Regions from separate parts of the Ruegeria sp. CRTD044 genome, predicted to be linked through region 3. Evidence: riboswitches for the same ligand, from Rfam matches in the RefSeq annotation. Region 3 holds a riboswitch; each other region holds the start of a gene.
The links. A riboswitch is a leader RNA that binds a small molecule or an ion and turns the genes downstream of it on or off. The one in region 3 is predicted to bind cobalamin.
Positions count from the first base shown of each region.

Region 1: another riboswitch for cobalamin. It lies ahead of AC2FNL_RS04650 (DUF1636 family protein); the one in region 3 lies ahead of AC2FNL_RS16470 (hypothetical protein).
Region 2: another riboswitch for cobalamin. It lies ahead of AC2FNL_RS02210 (DUF1636 family protein); the one in region 3 lies ahead of AC2FNL_RS16470 (hypothetical protein).

Region 1 is NZ_JBXWSP010000004.1:354,842-364,808, forward strand. It holds gene cobN (cobaltochelatase subunit CobN) at 1-1,373, opposite strand, end outside; gene cobW (cobalamin biosynthesis protein CobW) at 1,380-2,435, opposite strand; gene AC2FNL_RS04650 (DUF1636 family protein) at 2,438-2,821, opposite strand; cobalamin riboswitch at 2,904-3,108, opposite strand; gene AC2FNL_RS04655 (LysR family transcriptional regulator) at 3,181-4,056, opposite strand; gene AC2FNL_RS04660 (NAD(P)-dependent oxidoreductase) at 4,165-5,121, shown strand; tRNA gene AC2FNL_RS04665 (tRNA-Cys) at 5,343-5,416, opposite strand; gene AC2FNL_RS04670 (protein-L-isoaspartate O-methyltransferase family protein) at 5,644-6,297, shown strand; gene AC2FNL_RS04675 (TolC family outer membrane protein) at 6,393-7,811, shown strand; gene AC2FNL_RS04680 (hypothetical protein) at 7,886-8,704, shown strand; gene AC2FNL_RS04685 (cobyric acid synthase) at 8,708-9,967, opposite strand, start outside.
Region 2 is NZ_JBXWSP010000003.1:244,172-254,138, reverse strand. It holds gene AC2FNL_RS02265 (SdiA-regulated domain-containing protein) at 1-387, opposite strand, end outside; gene AC2FNL_RS02260 (DUF4956 domain-containing protein) at 715-1,473, shown strand; gene AC2FNL_RS02255 (metallophosphoesterase family protein) at 1,474-2,415, opposite strand; gene AC2FNL_RS02250 (hypothetical protein) at 2,405-3,838, opposite strand; gene AC2FNL_RS02245 (hypothetical protein) at 3,858-4,502, opposite strand; gene AC2FNL_RS02240 (hypothetical protein) at 4,621-4,794, opposite strand; gene AC2FNL_RS02235 (hypothetical protein) at 4,837-5,142, opposite strand; gene AC2FNL_RS02230 (hypothetical protein) at 5,192-5,806, opposite strand; gene AC2FNL_RS02225 (hypothetical protein) at 5,862-6,200, opposite strand; gene AC2FNL_RS02220 (hypothetical protein) at 6,197-6,463, opposite strand; gene AC2FNL_RS02215 (hypothetical protein) at 6,525-6,854, opposite strand; cobalamin riboswitch at 7,508-7,715, shown strand; gene AC2FNL_RS02210 (DUF1636 family protein) at 7,819-8,217, shown strand; gene AC2FNL_RS02205 (hypothetical protein) at 8,614-8,988, opposite strand; gene AC2FNL_RS02200 (recombinase family protein) at 9,125-9,967, shown strand, end outside.
Region 3 is NZ_JBXWSP010000019.1:48,028-57,994, reverse strand. It holds gene AC2FNL_RS16510 (DUF1013 domain-containing protein) at 1-315, opposite strand, end outside; gene AC2FNL_RS16505 (ribonuclease T2 family protein) at 446-1,087, shown strand; gene AC2FNL_RS16500 (hypothetical protein) at 1,084-1,572, opposite strand; gene AC2FNL_RS16495 (lactoylglutathione lyase family protein) at 1,769-2,266, shown strand; gene recR (recombination mediator RecR) at 2,338-2,931, opposite strand; gene AC2FNL_RS16485 (YbaB/EbfC family nucleoid-associated protein) at 2,978-3,322, opposite strand; gene AC2FNL_RS16480 (DNA polymerase III subunit gamma/tau) at 3,409-5,163, opposite strand; gene AC2FNL_RS16475 (protein-tyrosine phosphatase family protein) at 5,319-5,822, shown strand; gene AC2FNL_RS16470 (hypothetical protein) at 5,826-6,233, opposite strand; cobalamin riboswitch at 6,320-6,535, opposite strand; gene AC2FNL_RS16465 (TetR/AcrR family transcriptional regulator) at 6,566-7,138, opposite strand; gene AC2FNL_RS16460 (alpha/beta hydrolase family protein) at 7,223-8,080, shown strand; RNA gene ffs (signal recognition particle sRNA small type) at 8,162-8,260, opposite strand; gene AC2FNL_RS16450 (5'-nucleotidase C-terminal domain-containing protein) at 8,300-9,967, opposite strand, start outside.

The DNA of each region.
Region 1 (9,967 bases), on a different contig from region 3:
GTTTCCAGATCGGCGCGCAACGTCTCGGGCAGCTGCGCCAGCGCCGCGCGGTAGGCCGAGACCGGCCATGAAATCCGGGCGTCCAGCAGAGTCTCGGCAATCGGTTCGGCGGGGGCGGTGTCATACCCCGCGCCCTGCAGGTCGGACAGCATCGCCTCGGCCGAGGCCAGCGCGTCCAGCCCCACCGCATGGGCCATCTGCCAGTCTTTGCCCGGATAGGTGGACAGGACCAGCGCGGGGACCTGTTGCGCCTTTGGTTTCTCGGCCAGGCCCACCCAGGCCATCGCCCGGTCGACGATCGCGGTGATCCGGTTGGGCTCGGGGCGGTGGGCGAAGCGGGAATATTCCAGATGCGGGTCGCGCTTGCCCGGTTCCTTGAACGAGGCGACACCGGCCGAGATGCGCCCGTCCACTTCGGGCAGCACCACATGCATGGCCAGATCGGCAGGCGACAGGCCGCGTTCGGCCTCGGCCCAGGCCTTGCGGCGCGAGGTCGCCAGCGCGACCTGGAACACCGGCACGCCCGCCACGTCCAAGGGCGATGTGCCCGACGCGCCTTTGCCCGAAAACGAGGTGGCATTGATGATCGCCGAGGGTGCCATCGCGGGGATGTTCTCGGCCAGCCATTTAGCCGCCGCAGGCGCCTTGAGCGAGGGCCCAAACAGCCCCACCGCCTGATGACCCCGCGCGCGGATTTCCCGGATCAGGGCCGCGACCGGCGCGGTATCGGCCGAGGTCAGGTAGGCGCGGTAGAAGGTTACGATGATGCGCCGACCTTCGCCCGCGAATGCGTCCTCGGGCGCAATCACGCCGCGATCCGGGCACCACGTACCGCAGTCGGGTAGTGTCTTGGCCCCGATCACCGGACCGGCATACAGCCCCGCCGCCAGCGCCATCTGCGCCAGCGCCGCCTGGGCCGCGACCTCGCCGCCGGTATCGCACAGATGCGCCAGCCGCCGCAGGGTCGAGACCGGCAGGGTGGAATAGTCGTCCAGCCGCGTATCCTCGCGCCCGTCGGCGGGCAGCACCGCCAGCGCGATGCCTTTGGCCTGCGCCAGAGCCAGCACCTGTTGCAACCCGTAGGACCAATAGGGCACGCCGCCGATCAGCCGGATCAGGATGCCCTTGGCGCCCTGAAGCGTCTGTTCGACATAGGTATCGACCGACAGCGGGTGTTTAAGCGCCGTCAGGTTGGCCAGCCGCAACGAGGGCATCCGCCCCTCGGGCCCGCCGCCGCGATGCCATCCGGCTGCGAAGGCACCCAGATCGCTGTCCGAAAAGGACAGCACCACCAGATCCGCTGGGCTCTGGCCCAGATCGGTCGGGGTCTCGGTTTCCTCGAGCCCGTGGCTTTCGCGAAAGACGACGTGCATCGGTGCTTACTCGGCGGCCTCGGTGACGCCCGTCAGGATGCCGCGGATCGCAGCCTCGTCGATGTCGTGATGCTCGGCGATGACAACAAGGCGCGAGCGGCGCTCTTCGTCCGGCTTCCACGGGCGGTCATACTGGTGCCGCACCCGCGCGCCGACCGCCTGAACCAGCAGGCGCATCGGCTTGCCCTGAACGGCGGCATAGCCCTTAACACGCAGGATGTTCAGCTCGTTTGCCAGACGCTCGATTTTGGCGACCAACTGCGCCGGATCGGTCTGTTCGGGCAACTCGACAACGATGCTTTCGAAATCGTCATGTTCGTGGTCGTCATGGCCATCGTGATGCGAGGGGCGGGCGTCCATGTCGTCTTCGGCTGCGGCTTCCAGTCCCAGCACCACGCGCACGTCCACCGCGCCCTCGGCAACCTCGACTACGGGCAGGGGGCGCGGCGCCTCGGCGGCGATGACCTCGCGCGCCTTGGCCACGCCTTCGGGGCCGGCCAGGTCGGGTTTGGTCAGAAGGATGATGTCGGCGCACGAGATCTGATCCTCGAACACCTCGGACAGGGGCGTTTCGTGGTCGATCGAGTCATCGGCCATGCGCTGGGCGTCCACCGCCGCGACATTCGGGGCGAAACGGCCCGCGGCCACGGCCTCGGCATCGGCCAGGGCGATCACGCCGTCCACAGTGATCTTGGAGCGGATATCGGGCCAGTCGAACGCCTTGAGCAGCGGTTTCGGCAGGGCCAGACCGCTGGTTTCGATCAGGATGTGATCGGGACGCGGGTCCAGCGCCATCAGCGCCTCGATCGTGGGGATGAAATCGTCGGCCACGGTGCAGCAGATGCAGCCATTGGCCAGTTCCATGATGTTCTCCGCTGGGCAATCGGGGATGGCGCAGCTTTTCAGGATCTCGCCATCGACGCCCACATCGCCGAATTCGTTGACCACCACGGCCAGCCGCTTGCCCTGCGGCTCGGACATCAGGTGGCGGATCAGCGTGGTCTTGCCCGAGCCGAGAAAGCCGGTGATGACAGTGACGGGAAGTTTTTCGAGGGTGCTCATGCTCAGGCTCCAATCGGGGGTATGCGGGCGGCGCAGTTCTTGCGGAAATGTTCAGGGCGGTCGCGCCATTTCACAAGGCCATCATCGGCGGCCAGGTACTTGGTGGCGCCTTCGACGATGATCTCGACATGGTCGGATTCGTTGAGGTTCTCATAGACGAAGGTCCAGCGCGACGGCCCGCCGCGCAGAACGATCGAGCAACCCTGATCGCAGTTCGACAGGCATTCGACCGGCTTCAGGGTGATGCCTTCGGGCAGGTCGGCGGCGGCCAGCGCCTTGTGCAGCAGCGTGCCGGGGCGCTGGGCGTCGTCCTCGATGGGCAGCCCGCGTCGGCAGGTGGTGCAGACCAGCAGCTCGACTGGTGTGGTTTCGGTCACGTCTCTCATCCCCCCTCACTCGGTTGTCGGGGGACGGGGTATGCGCGGGCCACGTTGCGGACATGGGCCCGACACCGGAACACCCCGTCCGGTTTGTCTTCGGGCGTTGGCAGGTCTCCCGGCTTGCGGATGTCAGAGCGGTGCTCTGTCGGATGTCCCGCCTTCCCGGCCTGCGGCCAGTGGCATTTGGGCACCCTCTCCGGTCACGGTCGCGGGGGCGGCTGCGTTTGACGGAAAACCGCTGACGCATTCCCTTTTCATCTGCTTGCACAGACACCAACGCAAGCGACATGCGGTACGGGCAGGGGGGTTGTCAAGCGCGCAGGGGCAAGTGCTTTGCGTCGGATCGAAAAAGCGACTTGCCGGGGTCAATCCGCGGCATCACCGGCCAATCGGTCGCGCAACCACGCGAGGAACAACTGGGCGGGGATGGACGGAGGCGCCGCGCTGACGCTGCGGATCAGGTAGTGCGACTGGGTAAAGGGAATCGCCGGCCCCGCAATCCGGATCGGCGCGCCCTGGGCGATGGCGTTGAGCGCGAACCGCTCCAGAACGGTGGCGTAGCCCGCGCCGGCCATCACCAGTTGCAGTGCCGTGACGGTCGTATCCGCCGAATGGCGCGCGGGGCGGTCGGGCAGGTCGATGCTCGTGGCCTCGGCGTACCGCGCCCAGTTGTCCTCGTATCCCAGAATGTGAATCAACGGGCCGTTGCGCAGGTCTGGCGCCGGGTCCTGCGCCCGGCAGATGGGCACCAGCCGCTCCGAGCACAGCCGGTCGGCCGCAACACCGGGCCAGTCGCCATAGCCCAGCCGGATTTCCACGTCCACATCGGCAGGCGCGGCCGAGTCGTTCCAGATATGCGACACCAGCCGCACGGGGATCTCGGGGTGCTGCGCGCTGAACGCGGGCAGCTCGGCCGCGATCCAGTAGGTCATCGACGATATCGCCGCCCGGATGGTCAACGCCTGTCGCGAGGCGGGGGCGAACAAGCTGTTGGTGGATAGCGCGATATCCGACAACGCCCGGCGCACGGTCAGCGCATAGGACTGGCCCAGCTCCGTCAGCGACAGGTGTCGTGCGTTGCGGGCAAAAAGCGGCTGCCCGAGGTCCGCCTCGAGCGAGCGGATATGCAGCGACACCGCCGTTTGCGTCAGGCCCAGTTCCTGCGCGGCGGTTGTGAAATTCAGGTGGCGGGCAGCGGCCTCGAAGCTGCGCAGCCAGGCCGGATTGGGCAGGCGGTCCATTCAGCACCAAAATTTTTTGCATCTAAACTGACTTTTTATTCGTTTCTTTTGTCGGTGGGCAACGGAAATACTCGGGCCAACGAAATTGCGCCTGCAGGAGGGCAGAACATGAAGGTCGGGTTCATCGGTTTGGGCAATGTGGGGGGCAAGCTGTCGGGGTCGCTGCTGCGCAACGGTATCGACCTGACGGTATACGACCTTAACCCCGATCTTGTGGCGGAGTTCTCCGCCAAGGGCGCTAAGGCCGGTGAAAGCCCGGCGCAGATGATGCGCGATTGCGATGCGGTCATCACCTGCCTGCCGTCGCCCGCTGCCTCGGACGCGGTGATGCGGCAGATGCTGCCCGAGGTCACCCGCGGCAAGATCTGGATGGAGATGTCCACCACTGACGAGGCCGAGGTCAAACGCCTGGGGGCCATGGTGATCGAGCGCGGCGGGGCGGCGGTGGACTGCCCGGTTTCGGGCGGGTGCCACCGGGCGGCCACGGGCAATATCTCGATCTTCGCGGGCTGCGACCGGGCAACGTTCGAGTGGATTCTGCCGTTCCTGACGGCGATGGGCCGGCGCATTCTGCATACCGGCGATCTGGGCACGGCCTCGGTTCTGAAGGTGCTAACCAACTATCTGGCCACCGCCAACCTGATTACCTGCGCCGAGGCGCTGGTGACCGCCAAGGCCGCCGGGATGGATCTGAACACCACCTATGAGGCGATCAAGATCTCGTCCGGCACGTCTTTCGTGCATGAGACCGAAAGCCAGGTGATCCTGAACGGCTCGCGCGATATTTCCTTCACCATGGATCTGGTGAAAAAGGATATCGGCCTGTTCCAGGAGGTCGCCGACCGCGCCGGCGTGCCGTTGGAAATGAACCCCCTGATGATCAAGATATTCGACGACGCCATCGCCCGCTATGGCGAGCGCGAGCTGTCGCCCAATGTCATTCGACGGCTTGAGGATGCAACCGGGCTGAGCATTACCGCGCCCGGTTTTCCGGCCGAGATGCAGGACGATGAACCGGAAGAGCCGGGGTACGAGGTGATTCCGCAAGGTAGAAGCGCGGTCTGATCGGACGGTCAGTAAGAGGCACGCCCTTTCCGGGTGTGTCTTGCGTGGGTCGAGTGCGTAGGCGGTGCCCCAGCACGGACTAAATCCTTGCCCGGCAATTATTGGTTAGCTCGGCTGCGCTAACCATCTCCGCACGTATTTTGGCGTTTCGTATCAACAAACTGTTCCAGTCGACTTTTATTAGGACCAGAGCGCAGCGATGCAGTGCGAGGCTAAAAAGTTGGAGGCGAGTACCGGAATCGAACCGGTGTACACGGATTTGCAATCCGCTGCGTCACCACTCCGCCAACTCGCCTTTTCAAGCAATTTCAATTACTTGACGTGGTGCAGGCGCGGTTCTAGCAGCTTTCCAGAACAACGTCCAGAGGGTTGCTGAAATTTCCGCCGGCCATGGCGTTGGATGGCCGGTCAGCGCAGTGGCAACTTTTGTCGCGGCCTGCAATTTTTGCCGGGCTGGCCGTTGCCGGGCGGGATCGGATGTGGCAAAAGCCGAGCAACCATGGGAAATATACGAGCGGTCACATGACGGATTTCGCAGCCCGACGCCACACGATGGTAGACACTCAGGTCAGGCCCTCTGATGTCACCAAATTCCCGATCATCGATTCAATGCTGAAGGTCCAGCGCGAGAACTTCGTGCCGGATGCCAGTCGCGAGGTGGCCTATGCTGGTGACCTGATCGACCTAGGCAATGGGCGCTGCCTTCTGGAGCCGAGGACTCTGGCGAAGATGCTGGATGCATTGAATATTTCGAATGACGAGGTGGTTCTGGATATCGCCCCGGCGTTCGGATACTCGACCGCCGTCGCCGCGAACATGGCGCAGCTTGTGGTGGGCGTCGAGGATGACGAGGCCAACGCAGCCGACGCGCAGTCCCGCCTGATGGAGGCGGATATCGACAACGCGATCATTCATGTCGGACCTTTGGAGCAGGGGGCGGCCGAGCATGGCCCCTATGATGTCATCATCATCCAGGGCGGTGTGAAACGTCTGCCCGATGCCCTGCTCGATCAACTGAAAGATCATGGCCGCATCGCTTGCCTGTTCGTCGAAGGCAACCTGGGCACCGTTCGCATTGGTCGAAAGTCCGATGGGCGGGTGACATGGCGTCATGGCTTCAACGCAAACGCCCCGGTACTGCCGGCGTTTTCGGCCGAGTGTGCATTTTCGCTATAGTCGATCAGCGGTTTTCCGCGGTCCCTTGATTAGTTGAAAACAAAGGCGCAAACTGCCTGCGGGCTTGCGTTATTTTGATTTGAGAGGATTTGGGTATGCTTGGAACGGCTGGAGGGAAGCTGGTCAAGGCAGTCGCTCTGACGGCGGGAATCGCGCTGAGCGTGATGCCGGGGCGCTCGGTTTTGGCGGACAATCTGACCGACGCGTTCATCGGTGCATACAACACAAGCGGGCTGTTGGAACAGAACCGCGCCTTGCTGCGCGCAGCCGATGAAGACGTTGCAATCGCGTTGTCGGCCCTGCGCCCGATCATCAACTGGACCGTCCGTGTCAGCCAGGATTATGCCAAGTCTCGCGCCGGAACAGTGGTGTCGACGGTCGAACCGTCGCGCTTCTTCTCGGGACTCACGCTGAGCCAGCTGGTCTATGACGGCGGTGCATCGATTCTCGGGAAACAGTCGGCTCAGGAAACAGTTCTGGCAACTCGCCAAGCATTGATCGATATTGAGCAACAGGTTCTGTTCCGCGCAACGACGGCTTATCTGAGTGTTCTGCTACAGGAAGAAACGGTTCAGATTCGCCAGAACAACGTCAATCTCTCAGGCGAGGAACTGCGGGCCACGCAGGACCGTTTTGAAGTCGGTGAGGTCACCCGGACCGACGTCGCGCTGTCCGAAGCGCAGTTGGCAAGCTCGCAGGCTGATCTGGCGGATGCCCGAGGCGACCTGAGCACTGCCCAAGCGGAATATGTGAACGCCGTCGGCAAACAGCCGGGCCGTACTGCGGGCCAGCCGCGTCTGCCGAAGCTGCCCGGTTCTCTGGCCGAGGCCATCAGCCTGGCACAAAGAAACCATCCGGCAATCCTGTCGGCGCAGCATCAGGTGCGTGCCTTGGATCTGACCGTGCAACAGCAGCGCGCGGGCCTGGGTCCGAATGTAAGCCTGAACGCGGACGCGGGGATCACGGAAAGCTATGACAACGACGACTATACCAACGATGCGTCCATCTCGTTGAATTTCAATCAGCCCATCTATGCCGGTGGCCGATTGGCGGCCAACGTGCGCCGCGCAATGGCTCAGCGGGACGCATCGCGCGCCAACCTCCTGAATGTGCAGAAAGACATCACTCAGGGTGTGACGGACGCCTATGTGCGCTTTGAAACGGCCACTGCCAGCCTGCGGGCATCCGTCGAACGGGTACGCGCATCACAGGTCGCCTTTGACGGGATTCGCGAAGAGGCCACCTTGGGGGCTCGGACCACACTGGACGTTCTGACCGCTCAGCAGGATTTGCTGGACGCACAATTGGCCGAAGTTGCCTCGCGGACGGAACGGTCTCTGGCTGCCTATCAGTTGTTGCAGGCACAAGGTCTGTTGACGGCCGAGCGCCTTGGACTGGCGGTCCAGATTTATGACCCGACGCTCTACTACAACCTGGTCAAAAAGGCGCCTGCACAGATCAGCAAGCAAAGCCGCGACCTGGATCGAGTTCTCAAAGCTTTGCGGCGCGAGTGATCAGCCACACTATCTGTTGTTAGGTTCGACCGGATTGGATACACTGGTCCAAAAGGTCAGAGCGGTAGAGAACAATGACGGATAGCAGTGTCAAAGCAGGTGTCGAAGACGTATTGTCGTCGATCAAGCGTTTGGTCAGCGAAGAAGGGCGCAAGGTCCCGAACCTGATCAAAGCGACTGCGGCCCGCAAGCCGGGCCGACTGGTTTTGACGGATGCCCTGCGGGTTGGCACACCGGCCGAGGATCCAAAAGCACCGTTGAAATTGGCCCAAAAGATCTCGGCTGAGGCGGCCTCACAGCATGCTGCGAATGTTGAGGCGTTGCGCCCGGCAAACGACCTGTCACAACCTATGCGGTTGCGGTCTTGCGATATCGTTCGTCCCGGAACTCCGGCAATCAACGACATTGGCGGTGAGTCTTCGGGTGACCGCGAAGGCCGTAGGGATCTGGCCGGAAGCCTGAGCGCCAAGATCGCGGCTCTCGAGGCTGCGATTGCGCGGACCGAAGATCAGTGGGAGCCCGACGGCGAAAGCGACGACGCTTATTCCGGCACGCGCACCGACAAGGTCAGTTGGGCCTCTGACACCGGGTTTTCGGCCTCGAAGGATGCGATTGAGTCCGAAGCCGAAATGGACGCTGACGGCGACGAGGAGCCAACGCCTGCCACGTTTATTCGGGACAACCGGGATGCCTCAGAGGCCGAAGTCGAGCTGGATCAGGAAGCGCCGGCGATGGCGACCGGCACGATGGATGAAGACGAATTGCGCGAGTTGATCGCAGACATCGTCCGTCAGGAACTGCAGGGCGCGCTGGGTGAACGTATCACCCGCAACATTCGCAAGCTGGTGCGGCGCGAGATCAACCGCGCTTTGGCCGCTCAGAATTTGGATTGACCCTCAGCCGAACCGAGGCTCGGCTGCCAGTGACAGCAGGGCATCAAGGTCCATATGCTGTTCGAGGTGGTCGGCCAAAGCCTCCAACGTTTGCTCAACACTGTCTTCGTATGCCAGTTCCGACCTGGCGCCAAACCGCTGCAGATACGACGCGCGGAAGGCGTCTGACGTGAAAATACCGTGCAAATAGCTTCCCAGAACGCGCCCGTCTCTCGATGCGGCGCCTTCCGGGTGCCCTTCCACCTGTAACCATGCACGGGCAGTATCCGGACCTTGGGTGCGCCCCATGTGGATCTCGTAGCCGGTGACAGGCTCGCCGCCGGGCAAGGCCTGCGCTGATCGCAGTTCGACCCGTTTTTCCCCGGACATAACCGTTTCCACGTCCAGCAAACCCAGCCCATCGACGCTGCCAGGTCTGCCGTCCACGCCATCGGGGTCGGCGATCACCCGACCCAGCATCTGATACCCGCCGCAGAGGCCAAGAACATGGCCGCCCCGCCGAACGTGTGCATACAGGTCGATGTCCCAACCCTGTTTGCGGAAAAAGGCCAAATCTCCAATGGTGGATTTGCTGCCCGGCAGAATCACCAGATCCGCGTCACCGGGAAGGGGGCGGCCAGCCGGAATGATCTCGACCGAAACACCCGGCTCAGCAGATAGCGGGTCCAAATCATCGAAATTCGCCATGCGCTCCAACTGCGGCACCGAAACCTTGCAGGTGCCACCGGCGTGCGAGCGGATATCCATCATGTCTTCGGCCGGCAGTTTCCAAGCGTCCTCAAACCAGGGAACGACGCCCAGGCAAGGCCATCCGGTGCGTGCCACAATGTCGTCGCGCCCGTCATCAAACAGGCTGACGTCTCCCTTGAAGCGATTGACCGCAAAGCCGCGGATCATTGCAAGGTCAGCGTTCTCCAGCACTGTATGGGTGCCGACGATCTGCGCTATGACGCCGCCCCGGTGAATGTCTCCCACCAGTATGACGGGCACATTTGCGGCGCAGGCAAAACCCATGTTGGCGATGTCGCCTGCCCGCAGGTTGGTCTCGGCCGGACTGCCGGCGCCCTCGACCAGCACAAGATCGGCATCTTGGCAAAGCCTGGCAAAGCTCTCGAGCGCGGCGTTCAGAAGCTTGGATTTGTCCCTGCGATAGTCCTTGGCCCGCATTGTTCCCGCCCGCTTGCCCTGAACGATCACTTGCGAACCGGTATCGGTTTCCGGCTTCAGAAGGATTGGGTTCATGTCCGTATGCGGCGCGCGCCC
Region 2 (9,967 bases), on a different contig from region 3:
GTCCGGATCGACGGTGATGCCCTCAGGCCCCTTGTTCAGTGGGTTGCCGACAAGCAGTTCGGCAGCGGCCGGGTACCCCTTGAGGGAGGCAAGTGGGACCCTTGTCAGTTGGATAGGGTCGGTTGGTTGAACGACCAATATTGATCGATCGGTTTCCTGAAGGAGCAAAACCGACCCATCTCTTCGCGACGCGACGCCCTCCAAATCTGATCCGGCCAAAGACGGCAACTGGAAGGAGTTTCCCAATACTCCGTCGATTCCAAGGAGGTGCAGTTTGGGCTCAGCGTCGCTTACAGACCACAGGAAGCCTTCAGCGTTGGACAGCGACAAACCGGAAGGTTCTGAAAACCCCCCTGATTTGTCCGCCACCTTGAATCTGTCGACCAAAATCAGATCAGCACTTTTTGCAAAGGCAGCTCCGGTCCAAGGCAAAAACGCTGCCGCTAGTAAGCTGGCTGCAAGAGCGGATCTTCCAAATTTGCACAAGCGCCGTGAAACTTCAGGTTTTGACGGATACACGTGCTTTCTGCCCTTCGGTTTTCTCGTGTGTGGAACACACTTCTTTATCGCATTCGTATCACAACTTGTCTGCGATGTCGGAAGAATGCGCTTTGAACTCTTTACCTGATCCTCCTTGTTGGGATTGACTTGTAAGGGGCGCGATTTGCGCGTGATGACGTGTACTGTCTGGGCACAAGCAGGAAGGACGATGAGTTGAATACGATTTTCCCGTTTGTGACTGTGTTGTTGATGCTGCTGTTGCCCGCTGCGGCGATGTCGCAAATCGACCCGGCAACGATGCTTGCCGGGGCATCGGAATCGGAAATTCTGATCGAACGCAGATGGATCCAGTTTCGCGGCAAACAGGAACTGTATTTCTTTTCTCTTGATGTGCTGGTCACGATCATTCTGGCCGGCTTGATCGTCTTTCATCCGGTGCGGCGCAAAGCCCGTAGAAGTGTCGGCGACATAGTAATGCCCAGGCTCTTCTTCCTGTATGCGCTGATCGGCATGGCGGTGGGGTTCCTTGTCGTCCAGCACGGGTCAATGATCGGGTTCGTTATCTTCGGCATCGGCGCATTGCTCAGATTTCGCTCCAATTTGGATGATCCGATAGACACTGTCGAATTGATCGTCGTAACCGTTCTTGGGCTTGCTGTCGGATTGGGCCTGCCGCTGATGGCCACACTGGTGGCGGTTGTCTGTTGGTGTTTCATTTGGCTCGGAGGGCGAAACAAGGGCGTTGAAATATCGCTTAAGGCTTCGGACGAGGAGCACTCATTGAACGTCAGCAGCGCCATTGAAGCAATGGCCGCAGACGCCGGCTGGAAGCTGATCAGAAAACACCATGTTCCCGGCAAATCCCGAATTTCATTGCTTTTCATTACTTCGGGTGGGCTTTCCGAAGCCCGCATCGAAGAGATGATAAACGATTTGGTCCCTGAAAAAGTTGAGTTGAAACTCAGCCTCTAGTCACTTCACAAGGTCTAAACGTTTCAACACCGCATTCGGGGATTTGATCTCTTTCGGGAGCGACTTGAAGTCGACCGACCTTTCGAAATCCGGCCCTCGATATACTGCTATCCCAAACTCTCCGTTCGGCTGGAAGGTGACATGTGTGAAACTGTGAGGTGATCTGGCGCGATCACCGATTAGCCGCCGCGGGCCACCGCCCAAGCAAGCTTGCGAAACATAGGCCACGCCATCTTTCCAGCCTGGGTAAAAAGCATGATGGTGGCCAGACAGATGCAGAACGACACCGCTTTGCAGATAGATTTTTTCAAGCGTCGGGTCGCCTATGATTTCGCGTTCGCGCTGGATCGCGAAAGGCCACAGCGGGAGGTGGCTGAAAGTGACAATCGGGTCTCCATTTGCCCCAAGTTGCTCAAGTTCGTCCTGCTGATCCCCGGATAGTGGCCCAAGGGTCGTGGCATCCAAAGACGCAAAGGTTACACCCTGCATTTCAAACGCGTAGAAGAACGGATAGTCATCCGACATCAGGAAGTTGACTTCTGGCTTTCTGGGGTCCCATTCCTCGGCATATATTTTTCTCTCGCGCTCGAACCCGCGATAGGCCGAGGCATCATGGTTTCCTGGCGTGACCGCAAATGGAATTCCGGCAGCCTCCAGCGGGTCTGACACCGCCCTGTGAAACGCTTTCCACATCTCTCTGACCTGTTTGTCTGAAAGGTTGGGGATGCGTTGTCCAGCGACCATATCGCCGGTCGAAATCACCAGATCGGGATCAATCTCGATTATCCGCTTGATCGCCTTTTCGATGCGGGCATCATATTTGACCGAGCCATAGCTGCCGTTCAGATCCGATATGACGATCACATCCAAAGCGGCCGCTTTGCAGGCGAGCACGACCGTCCAAACGAACGCCGCGACAGTGATCGAACGCTTACGGATCATTGCAGTCCAGGCCCTCCGCCTCGGTATTATTGTTCAAAAAGAATGCGACAGGGTCCAAGTCAAACACCAGATCGCCATTGGTACAATTGCTCTTGAGGATGGATGTTGCCAGCGCGGTGTTTTTGACGACCTGCGCAATCTGACGGTCCGACAGCCCAAAGCTTTGTGACAACCAGCCGTAAACCGGACCTTGCGTTTGAAGGTCGCTGTTCAACGTAACCAGGCGCCGGTACGTGTTTGGAGAGAAATGCCTCATTTTCTCCAGCATCTGAGTGGATTTTGCAAAGTTGGCATATTCGACGCGCCCACCGGCATCGTTGTCGTTCAGATTGCTGCGACGGATCAATATTGCGTCGGCGGGAACGTCTCCATCATTTGGCTGATGGTGCTTCGTTTTCTTGTGTTTGAGTTTTCCGTCCTCGACCCAATACCAGTAGGGCGTGAAATCAATGTTTCCCACACGGTCCTGCTGACTGAAAATGAAGTCGAGCAGAACAATCTCGGTAAGCTCCTGCATCCAGAATGCCATCTGTTGGTCGCTGACATCGGGCCCGAGGTCCTTGTTGATCTGCCGATCCTTTCGGCCTTCCCTGACGCCCTCTGCAATGGCCTCGGGCAAGGGTTTTGACGACCGCAAGGCCAGGAAAGCGGGTGTTTCCTGAAAATCGCGATTTTGGCCTTTGCCCCAACCGGATTTACGGGTGCCGTTGATTTCCGAGCCGTAGCGATGACCCGGGCTATCAAGCAGGACACCGTAAATCTGCGTTCGATCTGCGGTGAACAGATCATCCGTCGGTTGGTATGAGTTCGGGTTGGCATCCGCAGCCACGAAGACCCGCCAGCCTTCATGGTTCATGCGCCCGCCATGAGATCCACCGGAAATCGCAAGGCCGGGCTCTGCAACCTCGGTAAGATGCGCCTGAGCGTCCATGCTGCGCCAGACCGCCACCGGAATTTTCACCGTCGCGTCGAAATACCTGGAGAAATGGTAGTAGAGCAGCGACGAGGTGGAAAACGTTCCGCTTGTACCCTTTTGGTTCATGGTGGATTTGAATTTGGCCACTCTGCCCTTGGCCAGTTCTTTTGCCGACTTGCCCTCTTTGCAAGCGTTTCTCTCAAACTCGGAACGGTTCCCCACGTAGGGTCCTTCCGAAATATCGTAGACGGCCATTCCTGGGCTGGTGCTCCAGGTTTTGGGGCAAATGGCAATTTCGGGGGCATAGAAATCAATCTCGCAATAGGCTGTCTCTTCCTCAAGATCGCGTTTTTGATACGCGCCCGTTGGGACTTTTTCGATCCGAATGCAGCGTTCCGTAACACCATTGGGACTATCAAATGTCGTGGCTTCTCCACGAACATCGTCGCTCGCCCACAAGGCAGTGGGTGCAATTAAAGCCAGTGACCCCAGAAGATTGAACCTCATTTAGATAGTCCTCCCGATATCATTTGGGGCAAATCGCGGCCTGTTGTTCGGCGGAGATCTTCAAACTGGGGTCGACACTGAAGTTGGAGAATTTGGAGTCAATCCACTGGTCACACCCGCCCGAACATGGGGCCCCGTTTCGGGCATCATTCCAATATTCCTTGGCCCTTTCTTCCGTCCAACCGCAAAACTGAACAAGTGCCATTGCCGACAACGCGCCTGAGGAATGAACGCCCCACATACAGTGCACCAGGACAGGACCCTTTCCAGGATTCTCAATCACCTCGTGTATGGTGGCCATGACAGTGCTAGGTCGGGACGATCTGGCGCTCTGATAGTCAAAGGCTCCGTTCCCACAGCTGGTGCGGCCGTATTCGGTGTTCTTGCCGAAATCCGCGTAAAACCCAGTTGAAAACCCTTCATCGCAAAGTGTTTCGCGCTGAGCGTCACTCAAGCCCGTTCTGCCCTTGTCGCCGCCCTTGAAGCCAGAGCGATACAAAACGCCGCTTAGGACTGGGCGAAAGAAAGCGATGCCATCGACGCCTCCGTCGCTGCCCTTAGAAAGCATCTGTCTGTTGCTTGGGCCACCGTTTCGACTGGTGACGTCAGAATTCGCCGCGGTTGCCAGAACACCGATGAATATGAGGGACGTCAAAAACCGCATGCGTATTCCTTTCTGTTTTCAGCCAGCGATGCTCACGCTTTTCCTGCCGGCAGTCCCGCCAAGAGGCGCGTTCACGGTAACCAGGTCAGATCGGCGGTTGGCTTGCCGCCCTGAAGCCTTAGATCGGCCACACCAGATTGATGATAAAGACCACCACAAAGTAGGCCAGAACAACTTTCCAGTTCCATTGGTGTTTGTTTTCTTCGTTGATCACGCCGGCCGATTTCAAGGCCAGGTTGGTGATGATCAAGGCGACAACGGTTATCGCCGCATGTGCCAGGTCGAAATGCAAGTTGAAGCTCCTTTTTGAAGATTTGGGATTGATGAATGCGTGTCAGCAGTCACCTGACGGCAGCATCGCTACGTCCGAGTATCTTCCCTCAGATGTCGTGATCCGAGCACAGGCACCGGTCTCCTTGTTGAACCAGTACGAGGTCAGCCCTTCGCTTCGGATGAGTTCAAACCCGAGACTTTGAATGCCCATTTCAGCCTGACCCGCTCTTGCGCCTTCAAATGACGACAGATCGCTGGAACTGCCCACGGTTGGTGCACTTGCTTCCACTGATCCGCCACTTTCACCGCATCCTGCAAGCACAGAGACACTGACCGCGCCGATCACCAATAGGATCTTGGAGTTCATCTGCTTTCCTATTTTTTGGAAATGCGTTTCATGGTTTCGGGGCGATCCCCTATTCAATTCCAAAAATGACGTTGTAGTCGACGGCAGAGTTGCTGCGGTTGATGACCTCGACAACATGATCTCCGGATTGCCAAAGCTGTCCGCGATACTCCTTGTCCGCAGACATCAATCCCAACAATTCAGACCCATCGGGGTTGCGAATGACGTAGTCCAAAGAGCCATTTTGCGGAGCAACTCGGACGTAAAGAAACTGTTCGTTTTTCGCGCCAAGAACGTATTGCTGCGATGCGCCTGGCGCGAGTTGGCCGACGAGCTCGGCGCCGGTGGACCCGGCATCGAATTTGACGCGCTGGCTACCTGTAGACCCGGAAGCGCCGTCCATGGCTCCGCCACCATCATCCATCGCCTCGACAACCGACATCTCGCCAATGCTTCCATCCTTGTACGCAATGCAGCGCCAAAGTGTTCCGCCGGCGTCACGCAGCATGACGAGCGTGCCGGCTTCCGAGAACTGTGAGCTTTCGATCGTGCCGGATTGACCGTCCGGTCCACCGACCTGCCGCAGATGGTCGATACACGCGTCGTCGGCGTCTGACATGGCCAGGGCGGCTGTTCCGCTGATCGCAAGGGCGGGAGTTAGAAGGTTCAAAAAACTGCGTTTCATAAGCAGGTCCTCTGTCGGTCTATCGTAAATGTTATGTTTCCGGTGAGCAGAAACCTCACTGCGCTTCCCGCAACTCTGCCAGAAACTCGTCGCATGCCTGTGCGCTGCCGACGATCTCGTCCGTCGTTTCAATTCCTTGCAATGACGCCATTTCGAAATTCACGCGATTGAGGATCTGATCTGCTTGCTCGGCGGTGATCAGGTTCTCGGCCTGGGCTCCCTTCAATGTGGTGCACACACCGGCGGACAAGCCTGTCGCAACGCCGACACCCATCGCGGCCCCGCCGCCCAAGGTCATCGCTCCAACCACGCCGAGGATGAGCCCGATCACAAGCCCCAAGATCACTTTTCCCATGTTTTCCTCCAATTTTGCGGGAAAGAGTTCCGCCTTCATTTCTGGCGCAAACCGCGTGCCCATCTGCATATCAAAACCAGTGCCAGCAGGTTGAGCACCGGTGCAATCGCCGCGAGCCACGGTTTGGCGGCCTCTGAGAAAAGGTCCACGGCAAGTACCCAGGGCAGTCCCAGCGGCAAAAGGAACACGCCGGACAACGGGTCTCGTTCCTGTCCGAACCAGCCAAAGGTACCGGTCAGGAACGCAAACAACGCCAACAGGTAAAGGGTCGCAAACGCGATGATGGTTATTCTGCAGACCATGCCGGACCTCAGAGTATCAAGCCAGCGCTGCGCAGCCGATTTCGGCTACGCATCAAACCGGTCACAACGCGCCTTCGTCGCCCAGGAACTCAATACCGGCTGTCGCGCCATCACTGTAGGCAATACAATTCCACGGAGCCCGATCCTCTCCAACCCCAACGGTGACTTGTGTTCCAGCCTCGCTGAACGCGGATGAGAGCACGACCACTTGCGAATTGTTGGTTGTTTTGGCCACGTCTCGCAGACACGCCTGTTGAGCGGGCGTCAGTTCGGCGGATGCACTTGACGTGCTCGTATCGTCGCAGGCCGCTAGTAGTGCGAAACACGTCGCGCCTGAAATCATCATGACTTTGTTAATCACTTTCTTCTCCTTTTGGGTTTGTCGATACATGTGGAATATGTGGCCTCTTTTTCGCGCGCTTACGTCTATGCAGTCATTCGAGCATACCCCGGTCTGGTAATTCCCGTTCCAAAAAAGTCTGTCGCCAATGACGTGGCTGGCAGACAGGATTTCTGCTGATCCCCGGGACCGTGAACAAAGCGTGCTGACGCAATGACGTCATGGGCAAAAGCCGGTGCGAACTTTCGAGGGAGGGATCGTACGTTAAGTCCGGGCACCGCGTCCTCCCAACGCTGATCTTCGTGAAATGCCTTCCGACCGCCAGCACTCACTCCAGCAGTCGGAAGGGCCCGACGAAACGGGCGACAGCGACAACAACGGAGGTAAAGCTAAAGTTGTGTCGAATTCGTATGTTTGAATCAATTACAGGATAAATCAATGATTTTTCCGCGCGTAAATTTTCGTACGTTTGCCGAAGATAGGATTCTGCATTCAAAGGGAAAAGGCGAGGCCGCTCACAGAGGTTTTGCCATCTACCCGCTTGCGCCGCTGTGTCTCCGGACCTTCCGGGCTATCCGAATCCACTTGGTTGAAACACCGTAGTTCGCTGCACGGCCTATCGCTCAGCTGGTGCTGAACGGGCGCTTGGATTCCTCGATCACGCAGCCGCTCAGAACGTCGTTGACAGTGCAGCCCGATTCATTGATGAGATTGGCGCTGATGGTTCCCGATCGTTTTGGCGGTCGGGTAAAAGGGAATACGGTGCGGCGCCGTTCTGACGCCAATTCCGTGACTGCCCCCGCAACTGTGGGCGGTGTGCGACCCCCGGATGCCACTGGGCCGATAGGTCTGGGAAGGCGGGGCAAGCCATACACCGCGAGTCAGGAGACCTGCCATCATCAAACGCAACTCAACCCGGGCGGGGTGTCCCGGAAGGAGGCCAAGATGGCATTTTCGGCTTACGCCGCTGACATGACTGGTTCCCTGTCCGGCCCGCGATTTCGCGGAGGGCGAAATGAACCGACAATCAACACATCACATCGCGGTTTGCCTATCTTGCCGACCCAAGGGTGCAGCCGTACGCCCCGGACCTGACCTGATCGGACGATTGCGCGCCGCGCTGGCCGAAGACGACGGTTTGACAGGTTTTGACGTTTCCGGTGCCGCCTGCATGGCCGGGTGCAACCGGCCCTGTACCGTCGCCTATCACGCGCCGGGCAAGGCATATTACCTGTTTGGCGGCCTGACGTCTGAAGAGACCGGGGCATTGGTGGAATTCGCCCGGCTGTACCAGCAGTTGCGCGATGGATGGTGCAACTCGGTCGACTGCCCGGCCGGGCTTCGCCACGCAACACTGGCCCGCATTCCAGCCGCGATGGCTGCGTCTTCGGAAGATGCGGATTGCGCCTCATGAGCGCGCCTTTGCTGTCGGTGGATGCCGTCACCTGGCCCACCCCAGACAGTGCTGAGTGACAGGCTGGTCTCTGAGACGTTCGATGTCACCGCCCGGCAAGAGCAGCTCATCTGCCAAACGGTGCTTGAAGCTGGCGGAGCACCGGCGAAGGCGCGCAGCAAAAGTGTAGAACTTGAAAGCAAGCCCTTCACTATTTTAGCCATATCAATGGGTAATGGCGGTGCTGGGAGACCAATGCGAACCAGTCTCTACTAAAATGGCGGCACACGGGAACACCCTGCGAACTCCGGGCGATTTTCTAACTTTTTGAATTTTCTCGGTTTTGATCGAGCGAAGCGACTTCGAACTGAACGTCACTCTACTCAGGAGTGCCGCGCACCTGGCGCGAAACACCGCCTACTCGCTTTCACCCGCCCCTGCCTCGGAAGTTCCGAGAAGGCCGTCCAAGACATTGAGCACCTGAAGAAGGGCCTCGCGAGTTTCGTGAAGTCCCGCCCCAATCTTCAACTCGCCTCGCCCGGACAACACAAGCACCGCAGCCAACACCTCGTTCGAATTCCGCATGAGCTCGACCAGATGCTCTCCAGCCGGACCGTGGGAGCCTGCGAGCCAGTTCTTGGCCGTTCGCTCCGAGACACCCGTCCAGCGCATCACGATCTTGATCGCCCGATGAGATCCGCCGAGCTCATGCTTCAGCGCCGCTGCAATTGCCATTTGGTATTTTAATCGATCGACCTTTCGTTCGTCGTCATCTGGAAAAGTCTTGCCCATCTTAGGAAACATTTTTCCGAACCTCCGCGTCTATGCTTCGGCACCATGGAATCACAGGCATTTCCCGTGACTTGCCGAAGGCGAAAAATGAAAGGCTCGGTTCTTGAGCTGGAGGGACGGACATGACGGAGGCGCAATGGCGCCAAAGGGAGCGCAGCCTCGGCTCGCCGCTCAATACGTCCGGATGTCGACCGAGCACCAACGCTATTCGACCGAGAACCAGTCTGACTCGATCGCGCATTACGCGGAGCAGCGCGGGATCGAGATCGTCCGCACCTATTCGGATGAGGGAAAGAGCGGTCTAAGGATCCAGGGCCGAGATGGGCTCAAGCAGCTCATCGACGATATTCAATCCGGCAAAGCCGATTTCGAAGCGGTGCTCGTTTACGATATCAGCCGCTGGGGTCGGTTTCAGGATGCGGACGAAAGCGCCTATTACGAGTACATCTGCAAACGCGCCGGCATCTCCGTCATCTATTGCGCCGAGCAGTTCGAAAACGACGGCAGCCCGGTCTCCACCATCGTCAAAGGCGTCAAGCGCGCCATGGCAGGCGAGTACAGCCGGGAACTCTCGCAAAAGGTCTTCATCGGTCAAAGCCGTTTGATCGAACTGGGCTATCGCCAAGGCGGTCCGCCCGGCTTCGGCCTGCGGCGCATGCTGATCGACGAGCATGGGGTCGCGAAAGGCATCCTGGAGCGCGGCGAGCACAAGAGCATTCAGACGGATCGCGTCACCCTAGTCCCAGGCCCTGCAGAGGAGATCGCCGTCGTCCGAGAAATCTTCCTCGCCTTCGTTGAAGGCCAAAAGTCCGAAACCGAAATTGCCGAGGCTCTGAATACCCGCGGCATTCTAACGGACCTCGATCGCGCCTGGACCCGCGGGACCGTGCATCAAATCCTGATCAATGAGAAGTACATTGGGAACAACGTCTGGAACCGTAGCTCCTTCAAACTGAAGAAGCGGCGCGTGCAAAACGAT
Region 3 (9,967 bases):
GTTCGGTCGGTCCTGACGCTTGGACAGCGGCGTGTAGCGCGGACCGCGGCGCTTTTCCTCGCCGGCGGCGGCCGGGTTGAACTTGAGCTTCAGCTTGTGCAGCGGATCTTTCTCGGCCTTGTCGATCTCTTCCTGAGTCAGCTGGTTGTTAGCGATCGGGTCGAACCCCTTGACGCCTGCCGCCACATCGCCATCAGCGATGCCTTGCACTTCCAACTCGTGCATGCCCACGAAATCCGCGATCTGCTTGAAGCTGATCGTGGTATTGTCCACCAGCCAAACGGCGGTTGCCTTGGCCATCAGGGGTTTTGCCATCAGCCCGTCTCCTTTGAATACATCTGTCCCGTCGCCGGAATTCGGCGGCCCCGTGTTCTTGGGGCAGGTTTCCGTTGTCGGGGAACTTGGCCCGTATATAGTCGTGCAGATGCAAGAAGGGAAGAGGCGAATGCGCTGGGCGTTATTGGGGCTGCTGGTGTGGATTTTGGGCGCGACGGCCGCGCTGGCCGATGGCGAGAAGTCGGGCGTGTTCGACTATTACGTCCTGTCGCTGAGCTGGTCGCCCAACTGGTGCGCCCGCGAAGGCGACGCGCGCGGATCCGACCAGTGCGATGCGCGCCACGATCACGGCTGGATCCTGCACGGATTGTGGCCGCAATATCACCAGGGCTGGCCGTCCTATTGCCCGACAGCCAAAGCACCGCCGTCCCGCGCGATGACCCGACAGATGGAAGATATTCAAGGCAGTTCGGGCCTGGCCTGGCACCAGTGGAAGAAACACGGCACCTGTTCGGGCCTGTCTGCGGTGGACTATTACGCGTTGTCCCGGCAAGCCTATAACCGCATCACCCGACCGCCGGTGTTTCGCAAATTGGACAAAGCCGTGAAACTGCCGGCGCGCGTGGTCGAGGATGCCTTCCTCAGTGCCAATCCAGGGCTCGAGTCGGACATGATCACCGTCACTTGCAAGCACGGTTACATCGAAGAAGTGCGCATCTGTCTGTCACGTGATCTGGACCCGGTGCCCTGTGGGCGGGACGTGATCCGGGACTGCACCGCTTCGGATGCGTTGTTCGATCCAATTCGCTAGAGCTTCTTGTTCTGGCAGTCCCGCGCATAGTCCAATGCCTTGGCGGTGCCTTTCAGATCGATCGCCAAAACTCGCTCGCCCGCGGGGTTGTAGATCGTCATCGTCTTGTTCTGGGCGATGGCAGTAACAAAGTTCCGGTCGGTGAAGAACACGGTCGCACCGGGCACCCGATCCTGCTTGAACCCGATGGCTGTGGCGTCAAAGCTCTTGCCGTCCAGCTCGAACCGGATCGGATAGGATTTGCCGGGTTCGATATCGCCCCAGCCCTTGTGGAAAACGGTGAAATAGCCCCGATTGTCCAGCGCATCATAGCCCAGGCGCACCACGGACAGGTCCTGATACACCGTCTGTATCAGGCAGCCATTGCCCAGATTGGGGTCCATCATGATGTTCCAGCCTTCGACGAACCCCTTGTCGACCAGTTGCTGTGACCAGGCGGAAGTGGCGGTGAAGGCGGCGAAGGTCAGGGCGAGAAGGCGTTTCATGGCGGGTTCCGATATCAAATGGGTCAGGCTAGGGGATAGTACACGGTGCGGTGTCGACGGAAAGATCATTCTAGGCCTCGGCTGCAGTGCATGATGATCTATGTGCATGGAACAACACGGCTTTGCCTTGCGGGGCGGGCGCTTGAAACCAGGACGTCGCAAAATACGTCTTGCTCAACAGACCAAGGAGCAAGCCATGCCTCAACATCCAAGAACATTCTCTCACATCGGGTTGTCCGTCCCGAACGTGGACGAAGCTGTGAAATTCTATTCCGAGGTTTTGGGATTTTACGTGATCATGCCGCCAACCGACGTGGTTGAGGATGACACGGACATCGGCGTGATGTGCACGGACGTGTTTGGCCCGAACTGGAAAAAACTGCGTATCGCGCATCTGGCGACCGCCGATCGTATCGGGATCGAGCTTTTTGAGTTTGATGGGAACTACGCGCCGGAAAACAACATCGACTTTCGCAGGAATGGAACGTTCCATTTCTGCGTCCAGGATCCTGATGTCGAAGGCTTGGTGGCAAAAATCGTGGCGGCCGGCGGGAAGCAACGCATGCCTATCCGGTACTACTACCCCGGCGAGAAACCCTACCGCATGGTCTATGTCGAGGATCCGTTCGGGATAGTCTTCGAGATCTACAGCCATTCCTATGAATTGACCTACTCTTCGGGTGCCTACACCTGACCGATGGGTAAAGCCGTACCTTGCAATCGAGGTGGGGCGAGAGCGTGCTGCTTGCAGGCAGCACGCGGCGGCTACAGTTCTTTACGCGCCCGCAGCGCTGCGGTGATCGTCCCGTCATCCAGATAGTCCAGCTCGCCCCCGATCGGCACGCCCTGCGCCAGCGAGGTCAGACGGACTTGGCCCTCCAGCTGATCGGCGATGTAATGGGCCGTTGTCTGGCCGTCGACGGTTGCGTTCAGGGCCAGGATCACTTCGGTGATGTTTTCGGCGGTCACCCGATCGCGCAGCCGGGGAATGCGCAGGTCTTCCGGGCCGACGCCGTCCAAAGCCGAGAGCGTTCCGCCCAGCACGTGGTAACGGCCCTTGAACACGCCCGCGCGTTCCATCGCCCACAGGTCGGCCACGTCTTCGACCACGCACAACTCTCCGGTGGCGCGGTCTTCGGAATTGCAGATGTCGCAGATGTCGGTGGTGCCCACATTGCCGCAGTTCAGGCATTCGCGCGCGGTGGCGGCGACCTGCTGCATGGCGTCCGACAACGGCGTCAGCAGCAGGGCGCGTTTGCGGATCAGGTGCAGCACCGCCCGCCGGGCCGAGCGCGGGCCCAGCCCCGGCAGTTTGGCCATCAGGTCGATCAGGGCGTCGATGTCACTGTTCGAACTCATGGCCTGTCCTGCGTGGCTTTGGCAGCGGGGGTTTGAGGGGCGACGATCAGAACGGCAGCTTGATGTCCGCCGGCAGACCCATGCTTTCGGTCAGCTTGGCCATTTCTTCCTGTGACCGCTCGGCCGCTTTGGTCTGCGCATCCTTGATGGCGGCCAGGATCAAGTCCTCGACCACTTCCTTGTCGTCGCTGTTGAAGATCGACGGGTCGATGTCCAGACCTTTCAGCTCGCCCTTGGCCGAGGCCGTGGCCTTGACCAGGCCCGCGCCGGATTCGCCGACGACCATGATGGTGTTCAGCTCTTCCTGCATCTGCGCCATCTTGGTCTGCAGTTCCTGCGCGGATTTCATCATCTTGGCCATGTCGCCCAGACCGCCGAGTCCTTTGAGCATCTGTATGTCTCCTGTCATTCGATTTGCGGCCTAAATACGGGCCGTCCGCGTCCTTCACAAGGGCAGCGCGCCTTCTGCGCGGATGATCAGTCTTCCTCGAACGGGTCCCATTCGTCTTCGACCTCGGGCAGGGCTTCGGTTTCGACCTTGGCGGCACGGTCCTCGGGGGTTTCGATCCGGGTGATGCGGGCCTTGGGGAACTGTGTCAGAACCGCTTGCACCAGGGGGTGTTCTTCGGCCTTGGCCTTCAGCGCCAGCTCGGCCGCGTCGCGCAGTTCGGCGATGGTGGGGGCGTCGCCGTCCGACACGATCGAGACCGCCCAGCGATTGCCGGTCCAGCGCTGCAGCGCCGACCCGAGCCGCGCGGCCAGGTCGGTGGGCGCCTTTTCGGTGGGCGTGAACTCGATCCGGCCCGGCTGGTACGAGACGAGGCGGACGCCGTTTTCGACCTCGACCAGCAGCTTCACGTCGCGGTTGGCGCGGATCAGCTCGACCACATGCTCGAAAGTTGGATAACGCGCCAGCGCGGTCTGCACGTCCTGAGCCAACGCCGCCGTCGGCGCACCGCCCGCACCGCGCGGGGCCGGCGCATGGGCCGAGGCCGTCGCGGTCACGGGCGGGGCGCTGTTTCCGGCGACCGGAACGCCGCCCCCCGGCCCGCCGACGGGCGGTGGAGGGCTGTCCTGAAGGCGCTTGATCAACTCTTCCGGGCTGGGCAGATCGGCCACATGGGTCAGGCGGATCACCGCCATTTCCGCGGCCATCATGGCGTTGGGGGCGGCCGAGACTTCCTCGAGCGCCTTCAGCAGCAACTGCCACATCCGGGTCAGCACCCGCATCGGCAGCGCCTCGGCCATCTGCTGTCCGCGGGTGCGCTCATCGGGTGAGACGGTGGGATCTTCTGCCGCGTCAGGGGTGATCTTCACCACCGAGACCCAATGCGTGATTTCGGCCAGATCGCGCAGCACCGCCAGCGGGTCGGCGCCCTCGGCATATTGCGCGCCCAGTTCGGTCAAGGCCCCGGCCGCATCGCCACGCAGGATCATGTCCATCAGGTCAAGAACGCGGCCCCGGTCGGCCAGTCCCAGCATCGCGCGCACCTGATCGGCGGTGGTTTCGCCGGCACCATGGCTGATTGCCTGGTCCAGCAGCGAGGTCGCATCCCGGGCCGAGCCTTCGGCGGCGCGGGTGATTAGGGCCAGCGCGTCATCCGAGATTTCCGCGCCCTCGGCGGTGGCGATCTTGCGCAGCAGGCCGATCATCACTTCGGGTTCGATCCGGCGCAGGTCGAACCGTTGGCAGCGCGACAGCACGGTGACCGGAACCTTGCGGATCTCGGTCGTGGCAAAGATGAACTTTACGTGTTCGGGCGGTTCCTCCAGCGTTTTCAGCAGCGCGTTGAAGGCGCTGGTCGACAGCATGTGGACTTCGTCGATGATGTAGATCTTGTAGCGCGCGCTGGCGGCGCGATAGCGCACGCTGTCGATGATCTCGCGGATGTCGCCCACGCCGGTGCGGCTGGCGGCGTCCATTTCCAGCACGTCCACATGGCGACCTTCCATGATGGCCACGCAATGCTCGCACTGGCCGCAGGGTTCGGTCGTTGGGCCGCCATTGCCGTCGGGGCCGATGCAGTTCATGCCCTTGGCGATGATCCGGGCCGTGGTCGTCTTGCCGGTGCCGCGGATGCCGGTCATGATGAAGGCCTGCGCGATCCGGTCCGCCTCGAACGCGTTTTTCAGCGTGCGCACCATGGCATCCTGACCGACCAGGTCGGCAAAGGTTTCCGGGCGGTATTTTCGGGCGAGAACCTGATAGGCGGGGCTGGACTGTGTGGTCATGTCTGCTCTGACGGATTCGTACTGACGATGCAGGGTAGAGTTCCCGGTGCCCCGCGTCCACAGCGCCGGTGCAGGTTTTTCGCTTTGGCGAGCGCGCGGTGTGAGGCATACTGCGCGGATCAAGTTCAATCAGCCAGTTTCGGGGGGAACGTCTGATGACAAATCTTGTGGTTCATGCATTGCAGGTGGGTGGCGGTACGCTGGCCCTGACCTCGGTTCCCGGCGGTGGCGGCGACTATGAGGGAGACCTGGACCTGATTTCAGCCTGGGCGCCGGGGCTGGTGATTTCGATGACAACCCTTGCCGAACTGGTTTCTGTGGGTGCAGGCGAATTGGGCTGTGACATTCATCGGCGCGCCTGTCGGTGGGCGCATCTGCCGGTCGCCGACTTCTCGGCGCCGTCGACCGAGATATCCGGCCGCTGGCCCGAAGTCAGTGCCGCCGCCCGCCATGCGCTGTCGGGCGGCGGGCGGGTACTGGTCCACTGCCGGGGCGGTTGCGGGCGGTCGGGCATGGTTGTTCTGCGCTTGATGATCGAAAGCGGCGAGCAGCCGGAACAGGCCCTGAAACGCCTGCGGGCCGTACGCCCCTGCGCGGTCGAAACCGATGCTCAGATGGACTGGGCCATCGCCCCGGCGCGCGAGGCACTGGCGACCTGACCTTCAGGCGGTTGCGCGGAACTCGCGCTTGGCCCTGACCACGGGCATGATCGCCGTGGCCTGCAGCATCGCACAGGGTCGATCACCAATGACCTGTGCGGGCAGGGCGTCGCGCTGGTCGTCAAACAGCATGTCGGCAAAGGTATCAAGGCAGTCGGACGGGGTATCGGCGGCCGCTCCGCAATACACGCGGATCCGTTCGGGACGTGCATCGAACCGCGCCGTGCAGCCATGTTCGCAATGGGCCAGTTCGCTGCTGCCTTCCACTTGGAAGTCGGGGGATGTAGCGGCCTGCGCCGTCGCCATTGCCTGCGCGATGGCCCGTGCCATGCGCGCCAGTGCCGGGCAGGTCTTTCCGGTGCGCTGGCAGATTGTTGCCGCGAATTCATGGGTGTCGGTCTTCCAAATCATGTTGCGCCCTCCGCGCGCTGGGCGGGGTGGATTTGGACAGACGCCGGTTTCAAGGCCAGACCCTGCCCGGACACCCCGTCCGAGTTTCGGTTTCACGTTTGATGGCAGGTCTCCTGACTTGCGGGTCTTTGCTTTGCCGACCTTCCCAACCTTGCGGTCAGTGGTTTTTCGGCATCGCTCTCCGCCTACAGTTGCGGGGGCAGTCGCGGCCTTGGTCCGCTCCGGAGTTCCGGGTTGGACCGCACCGTGTTCCCTTTTCATCCCGGGCCGAAACGGCACGGGAACCATCCCCTCATCGCTAGCGGTGTATCCGCGATCGAGTCAAGACGGTTTCAGCCCGGTTGCCGGAGTGAGTCCCAAGGGAACAGATCAGGCAGTCTGCGCAGCACATTCGAATCCCTGCGGGCACGGGCCAATTGCCAGCCGCCCTGCATCACGATGAACAGGGTATCCGCAGCATTTTCGGGGTCGGAAACTCCGAGCCGCGCGGCGTGGTTTCGAACTTCGATGATCCAGCTTTCATACAGACGGTCGGCATGCTCCCGAAACGCGCGGTTGTCGGGGCTTTCGAACAGGGTGGCGGCGATGGGGCAGGTCTCCCATTGCGCCGAGGTATCGAACAGCTTCGCGATTTTGTGGCACAGGGTGGTGACCCCGTCGCGAAAATCCGCGGCGTCGTCGAATGCCGCAGCGATCATGTTCAACATCCCGTCCGAGGCCCAACTGGCCGCCGCCAGGGCCAGATCCGGCTTGCCCTTTGGAAAATGGTGATACAGCGAACCTTTGGGGGCCTGCGCTTCGGCCAGCAATTCCGCCAGACCGACACCGTTATAGCCCGAGCGCTGGAACAGTTTGGCGGCAGTCACGATCAGGCGATCTTTGGTGTTTGGTGGACGTTGGGTCATGCAGGCCGAATATTGACAGCCCTAGACCAAATGGTCCAGACACAAAGTATTAGACCGATCGGTCCAGAGTGTTTGGAGGCAAAGATGTTGGATTCGCAGCACGCGGTTGACGTGGAAGACTTTCAGTTTCCGTCGGGCCAGACCCAGCTGGCGGCGCGGCTTTACACTCCGGCGGTCGAGCCGCAAACCGTTGTGGTCCTGAACGGCGCAACAGGAGTGCCACGTGACTACTATCAGCACTTTGCTCGCTGGCTGGCCGCCGAGCGCGGTATGGCTTGCCTGACATATGATTACCGGGATTTCGAGCATTCGCTGACCGGGCGGCTGAAGGACTCGAAGGCCACGATGGCGGACTGGGCGCTGATCGACATGCCCGCAGCGCGTGCCGAGATGCGCCGTCGCTACCCGCAGGCAAAACTGTGGGTGATCGGGCATTCGGTCGGTGGAATGCTGGGTCCGCTGCAACCGGAAATCGAACAGATCGACCGGATGATCTGTGTGTGCGCAGGTTTGGTGACGGTGGCTGATCACCCGTGGCCCTACAAGGGCTTGGCGACTCTGTTCTGGTATGGCCATGTGCCACCTCTGGTGCGTCTCCTGGGGTACCTGCCAGGGAAACTACTGGGATTCGGAGCCGACTTGCCGGCTGGCGTCTATTGGCAATGGCGCAAGTGGTGTACATCGCCCACCAGCTATCTGCCCGAACTTGGTGACACGCTTCCCCAGGCGGATTGGAGCCGGGCGAACGCCACGGCGGATATCATTGCGTTTGAGGATGACCAGACAGTGCCACCGCCCGCCGTCTGGCGGCTGGCTGAACTCTATGGTCCGACCGCCCGTCGGCACTTGTTGGAGGCCAAGGATTTCGGACTGTCCGAAATCGGTCATATCGGCGCCTTCGCCCGCCGCAGCAGTGCCGTTTGGCCGCGATTGATCGCCTGACTCGCCCGTAAGCGCGGTTTTCAGGAACAACGACAAAATGCAGAGGTTGGATTGACCCGGCCGAATACGCGGCGCGGCGTCAAGTGAGAGGTTGGACATCGACCCAAGCGGGGCTCGTTGTGGCTGCTTCCTTCCGGACCTGACCAGGTTGGCGAGGCGCTTGCCCGCGCCAACCTCTCGACCGCCGATATAGGCATCACGCAGCCGCTTGGCAACCCGTCACAAAGACAGGCGTATCCGAAGAAACCCGCGCGCGTCCTGCCCGTCGGTGGTGGCCGCAAAGTGGTCCAGCTCGTGCAGGTAGTTTGCAGCGCTTGGCCCGGTCTTCAGAATCACGGACCGGCCCGCCTGCGGAACAAAAGAAAAGCTTTGGGCGGTGTTTTCCAACGGATCCGGACCCAATCGTCCCGCCAGGTAGTCGCGCAAGATACCCTGAAGGCTCAGCGGCGGCACCGGGATCAGGCGGGACGGGTCTGGGACGGGAAAGTTGCCGCCGCCATTGGCTCGGTAGCTGTTTGATGCAACGACGAATTGTTCATCCGGATCGACGGGGCGACCCTGATAGGCAAGATCGCGCAGGCGGGAATGCGACGTGTCGATCGACTGGCCGCCCAAATCATATCGCGCGGGCTGCGTCAGATCGAACCTGTAGGTCACCCCATGCACCACGTCGAAATTGTGCCCGGTGCCCTCGGGGTTGATCAGAACCTGCTCGTCGCTATCGCCGAGTTGGGAGAATTGGGCAGCCGACATCTCCAGCCACTCGGCGATCTGGCGGCCATCCAGCAGCATGGCGGCCAGTTGGTTTGGGAACACATGCATGTCCGAGACGTGCCGTACGGTGACATCGCCAGCCGGGACTTCGGTGTAGTGCCTTGGGCCGGCCCGGCCTCCGAATTTCGAAGGTGCAGCTGCGGACAGAACTGGCAGAGTCTCAAAGGCCGTTCCGGCCAGAACCGGTCGCAGGGCCGCGGCCTGGGCTGCGGCGACCAAGTTCAGCCCGTGATCCACCCCGCAGAAGGTGAAATAGCTATGCAGAGGACGATTGATCCGGCCCACCGGCTGGGCAGCGGCTTTGCGGGTCGCTTTGTGGGCTGCGGCAAAAAGTTCGACCATCTCAGGGTCTTCAGGAACGACCCGATCTCCGGCTTCAGCCCCGCCCGGGCAGATCGCGCGCAGATGCGCGCTGTGACCAGCAATTCTCGCTTCTCCCGCGGCGTTCATAGCAAGCGAAAGGTCGATCACCCCCAAATGCGACCCCGCTGATCCGGGCATGACCACGGGACTGACCTGCCGTGGGTTACCATCGCTTGGGTCGGGCAGGGTCAGGTGCGTGTGTCCGGCCACGATTGCATCAATACCGTCCAGTGCAGAAAGCTGTGCGACCACATTTTCCGACATCGGCGCGGCGTCCGGCTCGCCCATCCCTGAATGTGCAAGGGCCACAATCAGGTCACAGCCCTGACAACGCAATTTCTCGGCCATCCGGCGCGCCGTGGCGACAGCATCCTCGGCTGCAACCTGGCCTTCCAATTGTGGTGCTTCCCACTTCACCGTCTGCGGCGGCAGGATCGAGAACACGCCAATTCGGACAGGAATGCTATGGCCGTTGATGTGGACATGACGGGTCAGGATTGCCTGTTTCTGCCAGGGCGCTACCCCGGTCAGACACTGCATGTTACTGCACAAAACCGGGCAAGGTGCCCGAGAAACGATCCGGCCCAGAGCTGGCAGACCAAAGCCGAAATCGTGGTTCCCCAGCGCAATTGCGTCGTAGCCCAAGCGCCCAAAGGCTGACATCAACGGGTGGGTCGCGTCGGTCTGCGCGACCGCCCAGTCACCCAGAAGTGTCCCCTGAAGGGAATCGCCGTTGTCGAACAACAGGAC